Regions from separate parts of the Pseudoalteromonas sp. MM1 genome, predicted to be linked through region 1. Evidence: predicted binding sites of a transcription regulator. Region 1 holds the regulator's gene; each other region holds the start of a gene.
What was found. Region 1 encodes sigma-54, which starts transcription at its own class of promoters, with help from an activator protein. Its sites were predicted from a motif close to GTTGGCACGNNNNTNGNNT; they were not measured.
Positions count from the first base shown of each region.

Region 2: a site for sigma-54 is predicted at 3,781-3,799, ahead of QUE46_RS14685 (LiaF domain-containing protein). Genes of this name have one in related genera too.
Region 3: a site for sigma-54 is predicted at 2,223-2,241, ahead of QUE46_RS00325 (YggN family protein). Genes of this name have one in related genera too.
Region 4: a site for sigma-54 is predicted at 2,083-2,101, ahead of QUE46_RS04760 (EF-hand domain-containing protein). Genes of this name have one in related genera too.

Region 1 is NZ_AP027922.1:3,129,837-3,135,415, reverse strand. It holds gene mgtE (magnesium transporter) at 1-184, opposite strand, end outside; gene QUE46_RS14130 (HPr family phosphocarrier protein) at 327-599, opposite strand; gene rapZ (RNase adapter RapZ) at 640-1,485, opposite strand; gene ptsN (PTS IIA-like nitrogen regulatory protein PtsN) at 1,505-1,957, opposite strand; gene hpf (ribosome hibernation promoting factor) at 1,962-2,249, opposite strand; gene QUE46_RS14110 (RNA polymerase factor sigma-54) at 2,277-3,776, opposite strand; gene lptB (LPS export ABC transporter ATP-binding protein) at 3,846-4,571, opposite strand; gene lptA (lipopolysaccharide transport periplasmic protein LptA) at 4,568-5,116, opposite strand; gene lptC (LPS export ABC transporter periplasmic protein LptC) at 5,106-5,579, opposite strand, start outside.
Region 2 is NZ_AP027922.1:3,253,906-3,259,484, reverse strand. It holds gene QUE46_RS14705 (bifunctional diguanylate cyclase/phosphodiesterase) at 1-533, shown strand, start outside; gene QUE46_RS14700 (ABC transporter substrate-binding protein) at 549-1,358, shown strand; gene suhB (inositol-1-monophosphatase) at 1,413-2,216, opposite strand; gene QUE46_RS14690 (VOC family protein) at 2,602-3,018, shown strand; gene QUE46_RS14685 (LiaF domain-containing protein) at 3,088-3,744, opposite strand; gene QUE46_RS14680 (BON domain-containing protein) at 4,062-4,628, shown strand; gene QUE46_RS14675 (YqaE/Pmp3 family membrane protein) at 4,693-4,851, shown strand; tRNA gene QUE46_RS14670 (tRNA-Ile) at 5,119-5,195, shown strand.
Region 3 is NZ_AP027922.1:61,616-67,194, reverse strand. It holds gene QUE46_RS00345 (AzlC family ABC transporter permease) at 1-380, shown strand, start outside; gene QUE46_RS00340 (AzlD domain-containing protein) at 377-676, shown strand; gene QUE46_RS00335 (glutathione peroxidase) at 1,110-1,595, shown strand; gene QUE46_RS00330 (PA3496 family putative envelope integrity protein) at 1,712-1,897, opposite strand; gene QUE46_RS00325 (YggN family protein) at 2,279-3,073, shown strand; gene QUE46_RS00320 (PLP-dependent aminotransferase family protein) at 3,132-4,574, opposite strand; gene QUE46_RS00315 (DMT family transporter) at 4,681-5,579, shown strand, end outside.
Region 4 is NZ_AP027922.1:1,051,166-1,056,744, reverse strand. It holds gene QUE46_RS04770 (bifunctional diguanylate cyclase/phosphodiesterase) at 1-1,085, shown strand, start outside; gene QUE46_RS04765 (hypothetical protein) at 1,285-1,737, opposite strand; gene QUE46_RS04760 (EF-hand domain-containing protein) at 1,749-2,024, opposite strand; gene QUE46_RS04755 (PA4780 family RIO1-like protein kinase) at 2,279-3,133, shown strand; gene QUE46_RS04750 (response regulator) at 3,152-3,826, opposite strand; gene QUE46_RS04745 (ATP-binding protein) at 3,835-5,289, opposite strand; gene QUE46_RS04740 (flavin reductase family protein) at 5,472-5,579, opposite strand, start outside.

The DNA.
Region 1 (5,579 bases):
GGTCAACCAGCTGCCAAAGCATGCGTCTAATTTTATGCGGAGAGGATTCAAGTAAAAGGGCAGTATCACATGGAGCCGTTTTTGCTAGCATGCGTCTTACTTGAACAAATTGCCCACTATTAAGTGATTTAGTCACCTGTTTTAGTTGTCGCAGTGGGTAGTCTTGTTCAAACGCTTCTGGCATTGGCATCCTAATTTTTTATATACAAGGGGGAGACGATTAACCGCATTGCGGTTAATCTAATTAAACACTATTCGCTTAGCAAGCTACACAAACTAATCAAGGCGTAAAGCAAAATGTATGAGTAAGCTTAGTAATTAAACGTTTATTCTTGTTCGTTAAATCGCTGTGCGATTAGTTGCCCAACAGCGTGGAGAGCTTGTTCTGAGTCTGGGCCTTCACATACAACTTTAACTTCTTTACCTTTACTACTTTCGAGTAGCATTAAGGCTAATACGCTATCACCCGCGGCTTCTTTATCATCTTGATGTAAGGTAATTTTAGCATCAAACTGCACAGCTAATTGCGCAAGTACCGTTGCCGCTCTGGCGTGTAAGCCTAATTTATTTTTTATTAAAAACGTGTCTTCACAGCGCATAAATTACTATACCTAAACTGAACAGGTTATTATTTTAAGGTTACTTTTCTTGCTCACGATGGCGAATTTTGACATTCGGGTGTGTCATGGCAAAGCTCTCACCTATAGTTTGGGCTAAATAAACCGAGCGGTGTTGCCCACCAGTACAACCTATAGCAATAGTGAGGTAGCTGCGGTTATTACGTTCTAAATGTGGTAACCAAGTTTGCACAAAGGTTTGAATTTGCCAAGTGAATTTTTGCACTATGCTGTGATTTGCCAAAAAATCTTTTACTGGTTGATCAAGACCTGTAAGCGGTTTTAATTCAGGCTCCCAGTGCGGGTTTGGTAAAAAGCGAGCATCAAACACATAATCAGCCTCTTTAGGTATGCCGTGTTTAAAGCCAAACGATTCAAACGTTACAATAAGTTGTTTATCTTTTTTACCGAGTATTTTTTCGCGAATTGACTCAGCTAATTGGTGGACACTTAAATCAGTCGTATCAAGCATAAAATCTGCGCGAGTTACGAGTACATCAAGCAGTTCTTTTTCTTTTTTTATTGCTAAATCAAGCGGTAATGAATCGATAGATAAAGGGTGTAATCTGCGTGTTTCTGAAAAGCGTTTGATCAGTGTTTGATCATCACTATCTAAATAAAATAATGTAGGTTTAGCAAAGTCAGGAAGATACTCAAGAATATCGTTAAATTCGTCTTGTTCTTTTGGGATATTACGAACATCTATACTAACGGCTATTTTGTCATAGTTATCTGAAACACTACGTACTAAGGAAGGCAGTAAGTTGACCGGAATATTATCGACGCAATAATAACCTAAATCTTCAACCACGCGTAAAGCAACCGATTTACCCGAACCAGAGCGGCCGCTTATGATAATTAACTCCATTTATAGCCCTTAGTATTTACTATGATTGATCAACAATAACTTGATACAGCTCTGCATCGGTTTTAGCACTACGCAGCTGTTTACAAAATTCTTTATTGTTCAGTTTATCAGCTATGGTTGCCAGAGTCTTTAGATGCTGTTGGTTATCACCATCTGGTACGATGAGTGCAACAAAAATATCAACAGGGCAGTTATCAATAGCATCAAAGTTAACAGGTGTGTCGCTAACAAGTACTAAAGCCAGCGGCTCTTCAACCCCAGCCATTCTACCGTGCGGAATGGCGATACCTCGGCCTATGCCCGTACTGCCTAGTTTTTCTCTGCTTGCCAGTGCATTAAGAATATCTTGTTGTGGTAAATAAGGAAGCTTTTCATGAGCCAGCTCACTGATAAACTCTAAAATTCTTTTTTTACTACTAAAAAGGACCGCAGCTTTGCTGCAGTCCTGGCATACTAATGTACTTAATTTCATAATATTAGTGTCTAGCAAGCTTCTCTTTATGTTTTATGACTTGACGATCGAGCTTGTCAATCAACGAGTCTATAGCGGCATACATATCTTGGTGCTCTGTTGAGGCAAATAAATCTGCGCCACTTACATGAATAGTCGCTTCTGCTTTTTGGTTGAGTTTTTCTACATCGAGAATGACATGCACATTACTAATATGATCTGAGTGCCTTTCTAGCTTTGCAAATTTATTATTTACATAGTCTCTAAGTGAATCAGTTACTTCTACGTGACGACCAGTTAGGTTTAGTTGCATAAGCATTTCCTCTTTGTTTTTTACGTCTTATATCAAACTCTTTCTCTGATTTGACGGTGGAATAGCTAGCGATTCACGGTATTTTGCTATTGTGCGTCTAGCTACTTTAATTCCTTGCTCTGCTAATATATCCGCAATTTTACTATCACTCAATGGTTTAGCAGAGTTTTCCGCGGCAATTAGCTTTTTAATTAGGGCACGTATTGCGGTTGACGAACACTCGCCGCCATTTTCAGTGCTTACGTGGCTTGAGAAAAAATACTTAAGCTCAAAAATACCACGTGGCGTATGCATATATTTTTGCGTAGTTACACGCGAAATTGTCGATTCATGCATTTCTACCATTTCAGCAACATCGTTTAAAACCATCGGCTTCATGGCTTCAGGGCCATGTTCAAAAAATGCTTGTTGCTGTTTTACAATACAATTAGTTACTTTTAGCAGCGTGTCGTTTCTGCTTTCAAGGCTTTTAATAAACCATTTAGCTTCTTGTAAGTGAGAGCGAATAAATTGGCTATCACCGCTTGATTTTACGGTACGTGACATAGCCGCGTACTGACTATTCACGCGTATTTTTGGCATGCTATCTGGGTTTAGTTCTACCACCCAGCGGCCTTTTATTTTTTTTACCGACACATCCGGTATTACATACTCAGACTCTTCCCTTACTATTGTGTCTGCAGGTTTTGGGTTGAGGGTATGTATGAGGGTCATAACCTCTTTAAGCTCGTCTTCTTTAAGCTTAGTCTTTTTCATTAATGTACGATAGTCGCGTGCCGCTAATAGATCAATGTGATCGGTTAAGATCATTTTAGTTTGTTCTATAAAAGGGGTGTCTTTATCAAACTGGTTTAGCTGAATACACAAGCACTCTTGCAAACTGCGCGCGGCTATACCGACAGGGTCAAATAACTGAATACGCTTTAAAACGGCTTCTATTTCATCAAGTTCAACTTCAACTTCGTCATCGTTTTCTTGGTTGAAGCTTTCTAAAATTTCTTCGCAACTTAGCGTTAAAATACCCGAGTCATCGACAGCTTCTACAATGGCTATAGCAATTGCTTCGTCAGTTGGGCTAAAAGGAGTAAGCTGAAGCTGCCACATTAAATACTCATGTAGTGTTTCAGTAGAGGCGCCCTGATAAATAGACTCATCTTCTGGCATTGGGCCTGAGGATGCAGCTGGGGCTGCGCTCATGTACTCATCCCAAGTTACATCCATTGCCATATCATCGCTAACGGTGTCTTTATTTAAAGCTTCGCCACTGTCTTGCTCGTACTCGCTGGTTGTATCGTCAGAAGATGCGCTTACGGTTATATCATCCGCATCAGCTTTTTGCTCATTTTTTCCAGCCGACTCTTCCGTGTAATCCTGTTCTTCTACTTCCAATAGCGGGTTGCTATCAAGTGCTTCTTGTATTTCTTGCTGGAGATCCAATGTACTGAGCTGCAGCAAGCGAATCGCTTGTTGCAATTGTGGAGTCATTGTAAGTTGCTGGCCCATGCGCAGCTGTAATGATTGCCTCATGTATCTCTAACAATCCTTTTATGTTGTTATAATTAATATTAGCAGATGCTTGTAGGTGTGGCTTAAATGTTACAGCCTAAATTGCTCGCCTAAATAAACATCGCGTACAGTTTTGTCATTTAATACGTGTTCTGGAGTGCCAGATGCAATTAGCTCCCCATGAGAAACAATGTAGGCTTTTTCACAAACATCAAGGGTTTCTCTTACATTGTGATCGGTAATTAATACGCCAATGCCACGGTTTTTAAGATGTTCAATTATTTTCTTTATATCTAACACTGAAATCGGATCAACACCAGCAAAAGGCTCATCCAATAAAATAAATTTTGGGTTTGCAGCCAGTGCTCTGGCAATCTCTACACGGCGGCGTTCGCCGCCAGAAAGCGCCATACCTTGGCTATCACGAATGTGCTGAATACTAAATTCATCAAGTAAGTTATTGAGCGTTTCTTCTCGCGCGGCTTTATTTAGCTCTTTACGCGTTTCTAAAATAGCCATTAGGTTTTGATAAACTGTTAGCTTTCTAAATATTGATGACTCTTGTGGTAAATAGCCTATGCCTAAGCGAGCACGGCTATGCATAGGCAATAACGTAATATCGTTATCATCAATAGATATTTTACCTTTGTCGCTTGGTACTAACCCTACAATCATGTAAAAGGTAGTGGTTTTACCTGCGCCATTAGGCCCCAATAAGCCAACAATGCTACCGGCTTCTACCTCAAGGCCTACATTTTTTACAACTTGGCGGCCTTTATAGCTTTTTGCTAATAGTTCTGCTTTTAAGGTGCTCATGGTTGACCTTCGTTACCTGTTTTTTCTTTAATTTTTGCTTCTACTGGCACTAATATTGTGTGGACACGATCCGTTGAGTTTTCGTCTTTTTCTGCGCTAATAAGCTGCTGCTGCATATCGTAGGTAATACTTTTAGCATTAATTTTTTGACCGGCCTGCGCAACTTCGGCATCCCCAACAAGTGTTAAAAAACGCTTTGCTACGTCGTAACGTACTTCGTTTGCACTGGCACTCATTACTGTACCATCATCTTGTTTTTCTTCGAAGTAGGCAGGGCTGCCAGTGGCGATAAGGAGTTGTTTGTTATCTCCTAAGTTTTCACGTTTGTGTACTTCGAGTCGGTCGGCTGTAATTTTGCGATTACCATGCACAATTTCGACGTTTTTTTCAAAAATACCTACGTTTTCTTTAAGTTGACCTTCTTGACGGTCTGCACTAATAGAAATTTGGTTTGCTGGCGGTTGAGCAGCCGGCTCAGCAGCAGAAGCGCTAAATGCAAGCATCAGCGATGGGATAATAAGTATTTTAGTGAGTTTATTGGTCATAATATATTGTTCGCGTATGGTTAATTAGTTTTATTACTTCGGTTTTTAAATCGGCTTCAAGGCCTTTACCGACAATTTTTAAATTTGGCCCAGTGACAACCACTGGCTGTTCAGAGCGCATTGTTAGCGCTTTAATGTCGACTTCGATGTTGTCGGCACTGATGTTATCTATCATGGCGTTATCAACTAAATTTTTGGCAACCACGTTGCCTTCTAAAATAAGTTGTTTATCTTCGTAAAGCGTTGCTTCGTCAGCATTTATTCGCCAAGTTTGTTTTTCGTTATATAAAGTAAAAATAGGCTTTTCAAAAAATGTAAAACCAAGTTGTTGGTACAGCTCCATTTTAGCCGCTGTAACTTTATGGCTTATTTTACCTTGCTCGTCATAGGCTGTTTGCTTAAGCTCTATCGCGGTGTAATCAGGCTTTGCAATGACTTCTGGTTCTTGATCTGGCGCTACATT
Region 2 (5,579 bases), 120 kb from region 1:
AGCAAAGGCTACGCTCAAAAAGTATGTTTTCGCTTGCTTATATAGATCTTAATCACTTTAAGCAGTTCAATGATTTATACGGTTATGCCAGTGGTGATAGTGTGATTAAATTGTTGGCCAATGTAACCGTGCAAGCGTGCGAAAACAGTGCTAACTTTGTAGGACATATAGGTGGCGATGACTTTATGGTTGTGTTTGACCAATCAAATGCTGTGCATATTTGTAATACCATAATTGAGCAGTTTGAACTGCAATCACGCATCTTTTTTACGCCTGAGCACATTAAGAGCAAAGGTTATTGGGCTACAAATCGTGAGGGAGAAAAGCAATTTGTACCTTTACTTACGTTATCAATTGGCCTTGTGACTCCCGATTTACAAGAATGTAAAAACAGCCATCAAGTTGCAGCACTGGCAACAGATGCTAAAAAAGAGGCTAAGCGGTATCGCCATAGTTATTTGTTTATTTGTAAGCGCAGAAAGCCAGCGCCTGCCGTAGTGCACTTGGCGACAGATAACAAACACGTGGTATAAAAATAGGTAATTATTATGTTGCCATTAAAAAAAGTTGTAGCTGGGTTTGCTTTACTTGCAATTAGTTTTTTTGTGCAAGGGGCCGAAATTGTTAATGTTGCTCAAAAGCAAAGTGTGCAAAATGCCCGCGAAGAATACCTAAGTGAACTATTAACACGAGCCCTAGAGCGGGCTAATTACCCTGTAGTTATAAAAATGCAGTCAGTGAGTTTACAACAACAACGTGATCTTATTGAGTTAGATAAAACAGAGCTGGACATTTATTGGAGCATGAGCAGCCCAGAACGAGAAACACGGGCAATAGCGGTTAAAGTACCTCTTTTTAAAGGCTTTATAGGCAAGCGTGTTTTACTAACCAGTAAAAAAAATGTCGGAAAATTTGAAGGCATTACCACTTTAGCGCAATTAAGTGAGCTTTCGGCGGTACAAGGGCATGATTGGCCAGATACAAAAATAATGGCCTATAACGGCTTACATGTAAGGCCACTGAGTAACTATCAAGCTATGTTTACACTTACTAGCCGGGGCAGAATCGATTACTTTCCACGTTCATTTATCGAAGTTAATTCTGAGCTTGTTGCCAATGCGCAGAGTAACTTAGTTATTGTGCCTAATTTATTTATTAGTTATCCCACCGGTATTTATTACTTTGTTGTGAGTAGTAAGCCAGCTCTAGCACAGGCCATAGAGCTGGGGCTAAAAAAAATGCAAAACAGCGGAGAGTTTGACACGTTATTTGATGAGTATTTTGCAAAAGACATAAATTCACTTCCTTTTACCAAGGGGCACACTACAGAGCTAAAGCTCGATAACCCTTACTTTTAAAAACAAAAAAGGAGCCATAGGCTCCTTTTTTATAATAGGGTTACATGCACTTTATTAGCGAAGTAACGCTTCAGGTAATACTGGGCGAATTTCACGAATAATTGCTTGAGTAAGCTTAGGCGCGCCACAAATAATGTTACCGCTATTGTTGTAATTAACGCCACCTGCAAAATCAACGACCATGCCGCCAGCTTCTTTTACAAGTAACTCGCCTGCTGCTGTGTCCCACGGCTTTAAGCCAATTTCAAAAAAGCCATCAACACGGCCCGCAGCTACATACGCCATATCTAGCGCTGCAGAACCTGCACGACGAATATCAGCAGTTTGTACAAATAAGGCTTTAAACGCGTCTGAGTATGCGTCTAAGTGGTGCTTTTGTTTAAAAGGGAAGCCAGTAGCTAAAATTGAACCTGCAAGCTCAACCGTTTTAGTTACACGTAAACGCTTGCTGTTTAGTTGTGCGCCTTGACCGCGAGAAGCAGTGAAAAGCTCGCCACGAATTGGATCGTAAATGACAGCTTGGTCTAAACGACCTTTTACTTTAAGTGCGATAGAAACCGCGAAATGAGGGATACCCTTGATGAAGTTAGTTGTGCCATCAAGCGGGTCAACAATCCATTGGTAATCTGCATCTTTGCCTTTGTGCTCACCTAGTTCTTCACCAACAATGCAGTGATCAGGGTAAGATTTTAAAATTGTATCACGAATTACGGCTTCGGCTTCTTTATCAATGTTGGTCACTAAGTCGTTAGTGCCTTTTTGTTGAATTTCAACTTTTGATAAATCTTCACTTGCGCGAAGTAAAATTTTGCCTGCGTTGCGCGCAGCGCGAACCGCAATGTTTAACATTGGATGCATGGTATTACCTTTGGGTTGTAAAAGAACGTTTATATATTTAAGCCGGCGTATTTTAGCGACTTTTGCCATAAAGTAAACAATAAACCCCAAATACTTTTGTGTGTTTTTTGTACTGCATTGAAACGCTTATATATTTGTTTCTTTGATAACTTATAAATAACCTGAAATCTGGATAATAAACCTATCTCTCGCAGTTATTGGCATTTAAATTCGCCTTGTTTTCATTGAAAATTTCTGGCTAGAGAAAGTAAATTTAAATATCACAATAATTCATTATGTTAGTAAGTCTCTTAACCAGAGTTCAGGTTAAATAAAAAAAATCCTTTACCTAAAGTTAGCTTGAGGTTTTATCTTGTTTTTAAGCAATCAACTAAGGTAATTAATAATGAAATTAGAACACGTACATTTGGTAGTAAACGACATAGATACCATGCTTACATTTTATCAAGCTGCCTTCCCTTACTGGTCAATTAGAAGTCAAGGAAACAATACTTGGTATGGCAAACCTAAGCGCTGGGTACATTTTGGCGACGATAACCACTATATTGCAATAAGTGATAATGGTGAGCATAAAAACAGAGATTTGACAGGGCACCAAGTAGGGCTTGCGCATTTTGCTTACGTAACAAATAACCTAGATGCGGTTGTAAAGCGCTTAAAGCACGCAGGGTTTAACGTTGATAAAGAGGGCGCAGAAAACCCGTTTAGAAAAAATGTATATTACTTAGACCCAGCAGGGTTCGAAGTTGAGTTTGTGCAGTATATGAGTGACATTCCTAGCGAGCGTAATAACGATTTATAAAGTAGCCGTTAAACATATGTGTAGAAAAGCAAACAATATAGTTTTTCTACACATTATGTTTTACGCATATTACTTATTATTTACCCCAAACTGGGCCTTTAAATCATTAGCAAAACTGACAAATTTTTCTTTAATGGTACGTTTAACTTTTACTTCCACCGAACCTAAAACAGTTTTACCCTCAAGGCTGATTGTAGGGCCTTGGCGCTTATTGAGCGACACTGTTTTATTTTCAAAGCTGCCCATTATGCAAAACATTTTAGACACTACATTAACGTGTTCTGGTACATAAATTTCTTCGCTACCTAAATAACAGCTAACGTGAATAGTGACATGTTGATGGGTAAATATAGCATCGGTAAAATCAAGCACAATTGATCCCATATAGTTTTGAATGTAAATATCTTTAGGGACCACCCATTGGCCGCTACGCTCGCTCGAGCCTAAAATACTTCGTAGTGTTAAGCTTTCTTCATCCGCTTGTTGGGCACTGTAATTTGGGGCAAACTGAGTTTGCTTTTGGGCAGTGTACTGGGTATCAGTAGTAAGGGTTAAATCCTCTATTAAATTAAGTAACGCGGTGTTATCGGTTGCTTCCATGGCACTGTCTAAGCGCCTTTCAAAGGCCTCGGCTGAGATAACGCCATGGCTGTAGTTATAAATAAGTTGATCTATCACTTGCTCGCGAACTTGCTCTATTGGGCGGTCTTCAATTTTTACAGGCATGGGAATAATCCTTTTAATATGAGTTACTGCTGTGTAAAGCAAGCGGTGTACCAAAAATTAAAATCTTATATATCAATGGCTTATTATTTTCATGATAATGTTTAGTTTATTATATTAACGATAGATTAACCAAAACAGCAATATAATCGTTATTTTCACCACTTAAGAAAGTTTTACCTAATAGCCGGTAAATGTTTACTCGAAGGTATTTTTATTTACACCTAACAAAATAGCTAACTTCATGAATTTAAAGTGTAAATAAAGTTGGCCTGAAGCTCGCATATATAAAAATGTCTTTAATCAAAAGGAGAAAGATTATGAAAACATTCAACAAATCTATGATTGCGGCTTTAGTTCTAGGTACTACAGCTATGGGTGCTCAAGCGGGCACGTGGGAAAATGAAAGTAAAGATGCTTGGATTGATGGTAAGGCAGAAACAGTGCTTCTTATGAACACTAATCTAAACAACTTTGACATTAACACTGATGTAAAAAATGGCAAGGTAGTACTTACAGGTAAAGTAAACAGCGACCTTGATAAAGAGCTAGCTGAAGAACTTGTAATTAGTCTAGATGGCGTATCTGATGTAGAAAACAACCTAACGGTTGTGAAAAACATGGATATGGACGACAAAGATCGTGACACTATGGGTGATGACGATAACGACTTAACTGACGCTAAAATCACCACGGTAATTACAACACGTTTCTTATTTGACTCAGAAGTTGACGGTACAGATATCGACGTTGATACCGACAACGGTATAGTAAAACTTAAAGGTTCTGTTGAAACAGAAGCCGAAAAGCAGTTAGCAGTAAAAATTGCTAAAAATGCTGAAGATGTTCGTGACGTGGTAGATGAACTAACTATCGTTGCCGAATAATACACTATACTAAAAAGCCCAGCCTAGCTGGGCTTTTTGCTTGTTATTTTAAAGGAGTTACATCATGGATATTATTCGTATTATATTGTCGATTTTACTGCCACCACTAGGCGTGTTTTTGCAAGTTGGTTTAGGTATGCACTTTTGGCTAAATATTTTACTAACTTTACTGGGTTACTTCCCCGGTTTAATTCATGCTATTTACATTATTGCTAAAAAATAATGTTTGGCGTGGCTAATTTGAGCCGGCCACTTTTTTGTAATTATTAAATTTAAAAAAGCGGCTTGCATACTTCTGCGTTTATTTTCCCGCTATTTCCTGCCTATTTGCATGCAAAAAGATTACTATTTAAGCAGTCAGCTTACTGATTGTTAAAATAAAGGTTTTTGCTAGTGACAAGCCTTAAAAAACTTTTTATACTGCAACCCGCTTTAGTCGCTCAGTGGCTAAACGCTTCAAAAATTAACTACTTCGTAGTTATACAAAGTTGGCCCCTTAGCTCAGTTGGTTAGAGCACACGACTCATAATCGTTAGGTCCCCAGTTCGAGTCTGGGAGGGGCCACCACTTTTACACTATCTTCTTCAAGTTCAAAAGTTTTTATTTTTTATACTTAAGTTAATTAAATTCTTTTATTCGTGCGAATTTTTAGCGTAATAAGTCTGCGTAGAATAATGATGTACTGAGCTTACTATACCAATCGTGTTAAGTTGTTATACCAACCTGCAATAATACTTAATCATTTTTAGGGGCTAAACGTGTCGCTATCTGCATTAAAAAATGCTCATTTACGACTGCATGGATGCAGAGGGTAGAGCAATGCAGGAGCAATTGCCGAGAGCAACTAAATAACGAATTTGTTGCCTAGCTATCAACACGCTTATCTATCCTCAAAATAGATTTACTTAACTAAGCGGATTGGTATTTGGCATTTATAGCGACAGATAAATA
Region 3 (5,579 bases), 620 kb from region 1:
TAACCGACGAGCTGTTTGCCTTTTCGCATCACCGCAAAGCCTATAAAACAAAAGCGCGCCTAATATACGCTTTAAGCGCGGGTTTTAGTTTTTATATTGCATGGAACCTGTGGACACTCATAGGCATAGTTGCAGGAAGTGTGCTCCCTGATTTAACAAATTTAGGGCTCGACTTTGCTATTGCAGCTACATTTATTGCGCTTGTGGTACCGGGCATAAAAAATTTAGCCTCACTGGTTACAGTGATTGTTGCGGGTATTAGCGCCACCGTTTTAAAAAGCACGGGATTTGAGTTGTGGTTGGTTTGTGCTGCTCTACTTGCAATGAGTGCAGGCTACTTTACTGCAAGGTTTATACAAAAAAAGGACAGCCCATTATGATGCTCACTATATTATTAATGGCGTGTATTACCTTTTTTACTCGTTACTTATTTTTACATCAACGCCTTGGTTTTAAAGTAGGCCCTAAAATGCAGCAGTTTTTAAGCTTTAGCGCACCCGCTGTACTAACCGCTATTTGGGTACCTATTATTTTTATAAATGAAGACGGACTAAACCTAAGCTGGCATAACCCTTACTTAAGCGCAGCTATCGTTGCCATTATTGTTGCCTATAAAACACATAATATTTATTACACAACGCTTGCTAGTATGGGGTTATTTTTAATTTTAAATTAGGGCGTGTTGACCTTTGGCGTTTGAATTTGCAGCAGTATGTTTGGTTTTTAGGCAAGGCAGAGCCTATGAAGTGTGGTTATTCCCCATAAATAGGCGATAACGTAGCATAAATGCCAAACATGCGCTGCCCTTTGGGTTCTGCCTAGGGGCGATAAACTCTTTGTTGCCTACATGGATGTAGGTAAGGGGCGTGAGCAGGACGCGGAAGCTTTGCTCGGTTTTTACTTAGCCCACTAGGTTACAAACCTCGCGCCGCGATTTGATCGCCCCTAGGTTGAACAAATTTCAATCCGCAAAGCTCAACACGCCCTAAATAACAGCCAACCCATTAGCAAAGAGGTGAACGCGGTATTAACAATGCCTAAACTTTATACTTTTAGTAACACGCTGTAGCGGGTAGAATGTAGCTAACAACAATAAAAAAGCACCCATCATGCATGAATTTCATCAATTAACGGCTACTGCGTTAGACGGAAAAATGATTAACTTTAGCGACTTTGAAGGCAAGGTTGTGCTTATTGTTAATACCGCAAGTGAATGTGGTTTTACAAAGCAATACGAGTCGCTACAAACTCTTCATAGTCAGTACGAAAAAAGCGGGTTGGTTATTATTGGTTTTCCATGTAACCAATTTGGCCAACAGGAACCTGGTGATGCTGCGCAAATACAGCAAGGCTGTTTAATAAATTATGGGGTAAGCTTTTTAATGGCCGCTAAGGTTAATGTAAACGGTCGTCACGCCCACCCTGTATTTAGGTATTTAAAATCGGCCTTACCCGGCTTTTTAACACGAAAAATAAAGTGGAACTTTACCAAGTTTTTAATCGCACCCGACGGTACGCCTATTAAACGTTATGCACCTTTTACAAAACCAGAAAAACTAGAAGCCACCATTCAACAAGCACTCGCTAAAAAGTAAGTACATAAAAGTAATAAAGAGGCATAAAGCCTCTTTATTGCCAATATTTAGCCTTCAAACATGCGTATACGCACATTCAAACCCTAAAACAGGCGCATTATTTTAACTAGCACAATTTAGTCTATGTAATCGTTTAAGTCGTCTTCACCTAGATTTTTACGCAAACGTTTTTGCTCAAGGTAATCTTCCAGCTTCTTTTTTACCTTTTGCTTTTTCTTGTCATGTTGATTACGCCCGACCATTTCGTACTCGTCTTCAACAAAATCATCATCTAGCGCATCGTAACTAAATGTCTTACCCACAACCCACTCCATAAAGTGTTTGAGACCAACTCAGGCTTGTGTCCTGTGATTGGCAGATTAAAAATGTTTAACGCTAAAATACGTACAAATTAGCGCCAAAATAAAGCCACGTGACTAATGTAAATAGTCTTCATGTCAATATTGTGAATAAATAGCGCTAAATTAAGAAAGTGGGAAGTGAGAGTTTTTTATCGTTTCGACAAATAAAATTTATCATTTATTTATTTTTAGTGTTTTTGACTAAAAAGTAGTTTATTTATTAAATCCACAAACTAGTTACATTACACGGAAATACATAAGCATTTGTTTTATAACACTAATAAAAAATGGCACCAAACTTGTTAATACCTAACTGTCATCAACAATTATTAGAGAATAAACATGAAAAATTTACTATTAGTAAGCGCTTTAATTTGTACACCTGCAGCAATGGCACATAGCGATAACAATGCTGGCATTTCGTTTAGCAACGAGCAGTGCAATGTAGAGTTTAAAAACGATGTACGCATTAAACCTAGCGAATTAGAAATTTTTACTGCATCTAATCAATTCATGCGCTTTAACAGCAATGGCAACTTAACTATAAATGGCGAGCAAGTATCCATTAATAGCGAACAACGCCAAGCGCTTACCCAATATTCAGACAACTTACGTACACAGCTGCCTGAGGTCGCGAATATTGCCCTAGAAGGAGTGAAAATAGCTGGTGTAGCATTAGAGGAAGTAGCCAACGCATTTAATATTGATGGCCTTGATGACTTATCTGGTCTCATGGACGATATAAGATTTGAAGTAGAAAACACATTTTATCAACAAGGTACGTTTGTAATGGGCCAGCAAAGCTTTAATCAGTTTGGTGAAAACTTTGAGCACCAATTTGAGGAGCAAATAGAAACCGTGGTTGAATCTGCCGTTATGCAATCAATGGGCAGTATTTTAGTTGCTTTAGGCTCTGAGCTGCTTGGTTCAGGTGGTGATATGGATGCATTTGAGCAACGCATGGAAAATATGGGCGCGCAAATAGAAGAAAAAGTAGAGCTGCATGCAAGTGCGCTTGAAAAGCGTGCCAACTTTTTATGCGACAGCTTTGCCAACATAGCACAGCAAGAAGAGCAATTAGTAGCGCAGTTACCCCAGCTAAAAGGCTACGAGTTATTTACCATAAAACAAAATTAATACACCGCACCGTATTTAACATCCCTTTAGCAGCACTTGTATATTAGGTGCTGCTTTTTTATTCTTTTAGCGTGTGAGCCAGCGCACCTAACGTGGTAATAGCCTGCTCTATTTTTTCGCTCCACTGCACCCCGTAACTTAGCCTAATACAGCTTTTATACTTATTACTTGCTGAAAAAATAAGTCCGGGGGTTATGCTAATACCAGCTTCTAACGCCAGTAAAAATAACTTTTGACTGTCTACCCCTTGGCCTAAATCAAGCCAAATAACACACCCACCTTTAGGGTCACTAATACGTGTATTTTTAGGCATCGCGTTTAATAAGCACCACCGCATGCGCTCTTTGTTATTACGTAAGCGTTGCCTAAGTACTTTTAAATTACGGTCATACTCACCACTGGCTATAAACTCAGAAAGCGTCCACTGATTTATAAGTGAGGCAGAGCAACTTAATGCACGCTTATGCCGGCGCGCTTGTCCAGCAAACTTGCCAGCTATTAACCAACCAACTCGATAACTTGGCGCAGCCGTTTTTGAAAACGAGGCGCAGCTGATCACAAGCCCCTTTTTTGAATACGCTAAAGCGGGCGTGCCACGCTTGGCAGTAAAGTGCAGATCACCGTACACATCATCTTCTATAAGAACAACATTATGTGACTCTATTAAGTCCACCATTTGCTTACGGCTTTCATCGCTCATAAAGCTGCCAACCGGGTTATTTATGGCGGTCGAAAACAAGCATGCTTTTATATCATGTTGTTCAAGCGCTTGAGCTAAGTCGTTAAGCCAAATACCATTGTCGGGGCATAGCGGAATTTCAAGCGCCTTTAATCCTAAGCTCTCTATTAGTTCAATAATGCCGTGATAACAGGGGGTTTCAATTGCAACCACATCGCCGGGCTTAGTAACACACTTAAGTGCGATAGCCAGCGCCTCTTGCGCGCCATTGGTGATCACCAGTTCATCTATATTTACACCAATACCAAAGCCTAAGTATCTATGCACTAATTGCTTTTTAAGCGCAGCAAAACCATCAATAGGACCATAATTAATAACACTCGCCCCAGCAATTGTCATAACCCGGCGCATAGTACGTGCTAAAGCTTTATCGGTAGGCGCGGCAGCAACGGGATTGGCAATACCAAAGGCAATTACATTAGGTTGATGAATAGCGCTGTATACCTGCTCTATTAATGCTTGTTTATTTACAGTGACAGGCTCGCGGCTTAGTTTTACACGCTTTGGCAAACTGTAAACCGTATTAAGCACCGTTAAAAAGTAGCCCGATTTTTCACGTGCCTCTACTACCCCTTGATCTTCTAACGCTTGATACGCTTGCTTAACCGTCGGAATGCTAATATTTAAATTACTGGCCATTTTACGAAGCGAAGGAAGCTTTTCCCCTGGTAGTAATACCTTTTGCGCTTGCATGTCTTTAATTAGCTCAATAACTTGTTGGTATAAAAACTCGGCTTTTTGCTTATTGGCAGCTGGCTGCATATCTCGCCTCAAATCTGTATAGGTTACATTTATACTTTTCTGTATATGGTAAGTATACAGATAGACTCTAAAATAACCACTCAATCGGTTTTTTTAGAGGTTTGCCATGAAAAGCGCAGCGCTATATCTCACAACAGTGTTAATTTGGGGCTCTACGTGGCTCGCGATTTCGTTTCAGCTAGGCGATATTGCTGTGGAGCTTTCTTTGTTTTATCGCTTTGCCATAGCAGCTGCATGTATGTGGCTATTTGTGGCCTACAAAAAGCCTAATATGCGATTTTCGTTAGTCGATCATGGCTTTTTTGCTTTATTGGCCATTTCTAACTTTGGCTTAAATTATTTGCTTTTGTATTGGGCACAAAACTACCTTTCATCGGCAATGGCCTCTATTGCATTTTCAATGTTGCTAATAATGAACATAGTCAACACCCGTTTATTTTTTGCAAAGCCCATTGCCAAACGTATTTACTGCGGCGCGTTAATCGGCGTGGTGGGTATTATTTGTCTGTTTTGGCCGCATTTACAGCAATTCGACTTGAGTAATGGGGCGTTGGTCGGGTTACTACTTGCCCTTGGGGGTACCTTTGTGGCTTCATTGGGCAATATGATTAGTGTACGTAATTCTAATCGTCAAATAGGTGTGCTGCAGGGTAACGCATGGGGCATGTTATATAGCGCAGTAGGTTTAGCCGTTTATGTATTAATAAATGGTATAACGGTCAGTTTTAGTGCCCCTACCAGCTATTGGCTGTCGCTATTGTATTTATCGGTTTTTGGCACTGTGATTGCGTTTGGCTGCTATTTTGCCTTGTTAAAAAACATTGGCCCCGAAAAAGCAAGCTACGCCATAGTGCTGTTTCCGTTAGTGGCCGTTGCATTAAGCAGCTTTTTTGAAGGCTTTGAATGGCATGCAAACACCTTTGCCGGCTTTAGTTTAGTACTACTGGGTAATGCAATTGTACTTACCCCCACAAAAAGAATTAACGCCTTTTTAGCAAGCCGCAG
Region 4 (5,579 bases), 1.6 Mb from region 1:
TCACAAACGTTTGCACCCGTCACTTATACAAATGCCGCTGGGGCGGAGATGAATTTTTAATTTTAACAACCTATGAAGATGAACAAGACCTATTTAATTTTGCCAAAAAGGTTATTAAAAGCATTAGTGCTGAGCATGAACGATATAAATACCAAAGCTGGGTATCTGCCACTATTGGTATAGCGTTGTTTCCTGAGCATGAGGGTGATTTAAGCGCGTTAATTCGCTCTGCAGATTTAGCCATGTACCATCAAAAGCGTATTGCCAAAGGCTGCGTGAATATTTATAACAACGACTTAAAACACCAGCAAGAGCGAGAGCTGCTGCTTAGTAAGCGCTTGGCAAGTGCAATAAAAGACAATGGCTTGCGGTTAGTGTTTCAGCCTATAGTTGATAGTAAAACAACAAAGGTAACATCGTTTGAATCACTTTTACGTTGGCAGTTAAATGACGAAGCGATATTTCCTGATGAGTTTATTGCCATTGCCGAGCAATACAACCTCATAACTGAACTTGGACTATGGGTGATTGAACAAGCCTGTATGCAAGCTAAAACGTTTAAAAGCCTTCAGCCAGCCATTGCTGTGAGTGTAAATGTATCTGTAATACAACTCCAAGACCCTGATTTTGTCACTAAGGTTATAAACATCGTTAATCAATACGACGTAAAGCCAGAAAACCTACACCTTGAAATTACTGAGTCTGTGTTTGCTGAGGATAAGCTGACCTTTTTAGCAGCAGTAAAAGAGCTACAAAAACAAGGATTTTGTATTTCTATTGATGACTTTGGTACAGGGTATTCATCCTTGTCGAGCATGTTAGATATTGGTGTAGACATAGTAAAAATAGATAAAAGCTTCATTCAAAACATGGACAAACGAGGCTTAAGCATTATTCATGCGATTGTGCAAATGGCATCAACACTTGATTTTATGGTCGTTGCCGAAGGTGTAGAAACCACAGAGCAAGCCAACATGCTAAAAGAAATTGGCGTGTCTCACCTACAAGGTTACTATTTTTCTAAACCTATGGAGCAACACTTTGTAGATTCATACCTTAATGAGCAAAACAAATTGTGTAGTTAGCTGTATGATAAACTCACTAAAGAGCAAGTTTATAAACGCCTTAATAACGAATTTTTTGCCTAGCTATCAACACGTTTATCCATCCTCAAAATAGATCACTTAGTGGCTTGGTATAATAAAAAAGCCCAACAAAATAATTGCCGGGCTTTGGACTTAAGACCTAAGGATAAACAGTCAGCTTGACCTCAAGTTATAACACCTAAGCAGTTACATTTAGCAGTGAATCACCTTCACTTAAGCCAAATTTTTCTTGTACCGATGAAAGAATTGATTCTTTATCTTCATCAGATAGCTGGCTTGAATACTCAGTTAATAACTCATCTAAGTAGCTAACCACTTCGTCAGTATCAACAGATTCTAGAGAGTTTTGCGGCGGTGGTGGCGGGCGCTGCCCTTCAGGGCGCCCTGCATCGCCGATACTTTTAGCGTCAAAATCAAGTTCGCTCATTAGATCAGCCAACTCTTTTGTCGGCGAGATCCCCTGCTCTTCAAATGCGGCTTGAATAGTTTGCGCATCTTCCGTGCTTAAGTTTTGTGCATCAAACTCTGCAAGTGTTTCTTTAACAAACTCAGTTTGCTCTGACGTTAAAGCGCTTACTTGGCTAGATTGTTGAGTCATAAAACTCGCTGAGCTACCAATACTATTGATCATATTTATCTCCCTTAACGTGCGCGGCGTGGTGGCTTGTGTTCACTTAACTCTTGTTCGCTAATTTCGCCATTCCCATCGGCATCTATTTCGTCAAAAATAGTTTGCGCATCGCCTTGCGGTGGTGCACTTTCGCTAAATTCTGCAAGGCTAATCACACCGTCACCATCTGCATCTATGCTTGAAAAGTCAGGTTTAGGTGGAGGGTTATCACCGCCTCTGGCTGCAACATTGGCTGAAAAAGCCATTGATAATAATGCAGCAACGGCAAAAGTAGAAAAGTGCTTCATCGTGGTCACCTTGGGTTAAATATTAATAAAGGGTATGAATATAAAGTACGCTTAAAAAACGCAAACATTGTGCAAACAATTAGGAAATAAAAATAAATCCGATTTTTATCATGTTATTTTTACCTTATTCGGTATTTCGGTTATTGTGATAACTAATTAATTAAAACCACTTTCAACACCTGTTTTGAGAGCTAACATACTAAGGACTTATTAACATACATGTTTAATCTTCCAATTTTTCTAGTTGTATCGCAGTGAAAATACCTAAACGCCTCCAGCCACTCGTTGATGATGGCCTAATTGATGAAGTGATAAGCCGCTTAATGAGCGGTAAAGAAGCGGATGTATTTGTGGTACGCAGCGGTGGCGAAATTCGTTGTGCTAAAGTCTACAAAGATGCCGTTAAGCGCAGCTTTAAAAAGGCGGCTCAGTATCAAGAAGGTCGAAAAGTGCGAGGCGGACGCCAAGCCCGTGCCATGGGTAAACGCTCTAGTTATGGACGGCAACTAGAAGAGGAAATTTGGCAAAATGCAGAGGTAGACGCGCTTAGCCGTTTATCACGCGCTGGCGTCAGAGTTCCTGATACTTATTACTGCATTGATGGCGTGCTGTTAATGGAGCTTGTGTGCGATGAAGACGGTGATGTTGCTCCACAGTTAGGGCATGTGACCCTTACGCAGCAAGAGGCTATTGAGCAGTACAGTATGATGGTTCATTATATTAAATTAATGCTGTGCGCGGGTATTATTCACGGTGACTTATCAGAATTTAACGTACTTGTTGATAGTAAAGGGCCTGTCATTATTGACCTTCCGCAAGCTGTAAATGCAGCGGCCAATAACAGTGCGCAAGCAATGTTTACGCGCGATGTAAACAACATGCGCCGTTATTATGCGCAGTTTGCACCTAGCTTATTAAACACTCATTACGCTAAAGAAATGTGGGCACTGTTTGAAGAGGCTAGCTTAACGCCAAACACTGTGCTCAGCGGAGAATTTGAAGACAGCACCGAAGTTGCTGACGTAGATGCAGTACTCGATGAAATACAAGCGGCCGAATACGAAGAGTTCGACCGTTTAGAGCGTATTAAAAACGCTGACGATGAGTAAAACTGCGCTCACGTTTAGCTATTGAGGGTGAACAAACCGATAGCCCACACCGTAAACCGACTGAATAACACTGTCGGTTTGCGTTACTTCATCAAGCTTTTTGCGTAACTTTTTTATGTGGCTGTCTATAGTGCGGTGGCTAACTATACGTTGGTCTGCATACATGGTGTCCATTAAGCTATCGCGTGAATAGATTCTGTTAGGGTTTGAATACAAGGGCTTAAATAACTGAAATTCAAAATTAGTAAGTTCTATACTGCTATTTTTATAGTTTACACTGTAAGTACTTTCATCCAGTGTCATGGCATTATTTACCGGCTCTTTTGTGCTATTAACACGCCTTAAAATTGCTTTTACACGCGCCACCAGCTCAGCATAACTAAACGGTTTGCAAATATAGTCATCGGCGCCCAGTTCAAGTCCGAGTAACCGGTCAATCTCCTCCACCTTTGCCGAAACCATAATAATGGGCACATTAGAGAACTTTCTTATCGCTTTGCACAGCTCTATACCGCTTTGCCCTGGCAACATAATATCTAATAAAATAACGCTAGGCTTGTTACTTTCAAGCCAGCTAAGTACTTCATCACCATGATGAATAAGGTGCGTTTGATAATGGTGAGTTGTTAAAAAGTCGCTCATTAAATTGGCAAGTTTTATTTCATCTTCAACAATAAGTATTTGATCTTCCATACTGTCCTCTAAACCTTTACTAAAGGCAGGCGAATAATAATCGCTAAACCACCTAAACTTGCTTTTTCAGCGGCTATTTCACCTTGATGGCCTTTAACGATATGTTGGCAAATTGACAAGCCCAAACCAGAACCTCCCTCTTGGCGATTGCGAGAGCTGTCTACACGGTATAAATATTCAAACAAGTGCGATAAATGCGTTTGCTCAACGCCTATCCCGTTGTCCTCTATAATAAGCTCTAAATAGGCTTGGCCTTTAATATTTACGTTATTGGCACTTAAAGAAATAGTTGAGCACTGGGCGTAATGCACCGCATTCATTAATATATTATCTAGCAACTGCAGTATACGCGTTTTATCTGCGTTTACTGTGGTGTTATTAGCGCTATTAAGAAAGTAAAAATTAATAGCGTGCTGCTTAAAAATAACGTGATACTTTTGCTCTATGGAGTTAAGTAAATAACCTACGTCGGTAGGTTGCATGGTGTAATGCATGCCGCCTAGCTCTGCGCTGTTTAACATGTGTAGGTCGTCAATCAAGCGCTTTAAATGCAGCGCTTCATCGTTAGCAGAACTTATATTTTTATTATTTGGTTCACGTATCCCAAGCAACATAGCTTCGAGCTCACCGAGTAAAATGCTCATGGGCGTTCTTAGTTCATGAGAAATATTTGCAAGCCAACGTTTACGTACTTGCTCATCTTTAGCGAGCGTAAAGGCCAAGGTATTAAAATCTTCACTAAGCTGGCCCAGCTCGTCTTTTCTATCTAATAAAAGTTTGGTGCTGTACTGCCCTTTGGTTAGCTTATGCATACCACTGGCAATTTGCTTTACAGGGCCAACTAAATGCCTTGCCAGTAAAAAAGACAACATTAAGGTAAGTAGCCCTGCGGTTAACGCAATAAGCCATAAATAGTTAGTTTGTTGCTTTAAAAAATCCAGCTCGTACCCATCTGCTAGGCTTTTTCTTTTTGAAACAGCAAGGTAAGCAATTGTTTTACCTTCAAGCTCTATGGGCGTTTTAATGTACTTTAAATCCTCAAATAATTTACCAAAAATACGCTGCTGGTTTTCATCAAGTAGTGCATAGTGCGCGACATGCTCAGGCGGTGGGCGACGTTCGCGTTGCGCCATATGCTGTGGAGGTCTGGGTCTGCGTTCGCCGCGAATTTCCGGGCGCTGTGGCATATCGCGTAAACTAGGTAAAAACTGGCTTGATTGCAATTGCGATTCAACCAACCTTAAAAAGCGCTGATCGTTACCTATAATTTTATCCCACGAGGGAGTTTGCGCGTATTTATTAGCCAGCTGCACCGCTAATGGCTCTAATGCTTTTACTTCTTTAGCGTTTACAAAATCAATAACACCTTGACCAATGCTGTACTGAATAAGCACAACTAGCCCCGCAATAATGCTAAAGGTGAAGCTAAATAATATTAAAAAAAGTTTATTATGAATTTTCATTTATTTTTTATAAATCTGACTCTAAAGCATTTGAGCTATTATTTATTGCGTTTTTTTAGTGCTAAAACGTATTATAAAAAAAGGTTTGCACACTTTAAAAAGTGTCCCTCAATAACATCGTATAAAGTTAACAAATAAAAGTGTAAACAATGTGCATAAAATCAGAAAAAGTGAACATTAATTTAAACACTAGGTCTTTTTAGTACAAATTTATCTTTGGTAGAGCTAAAGTAGTCTCCGCCCATTTTGCCTACGCTGTTTAAACGCGTGGGATCTATATAGCCATTCAC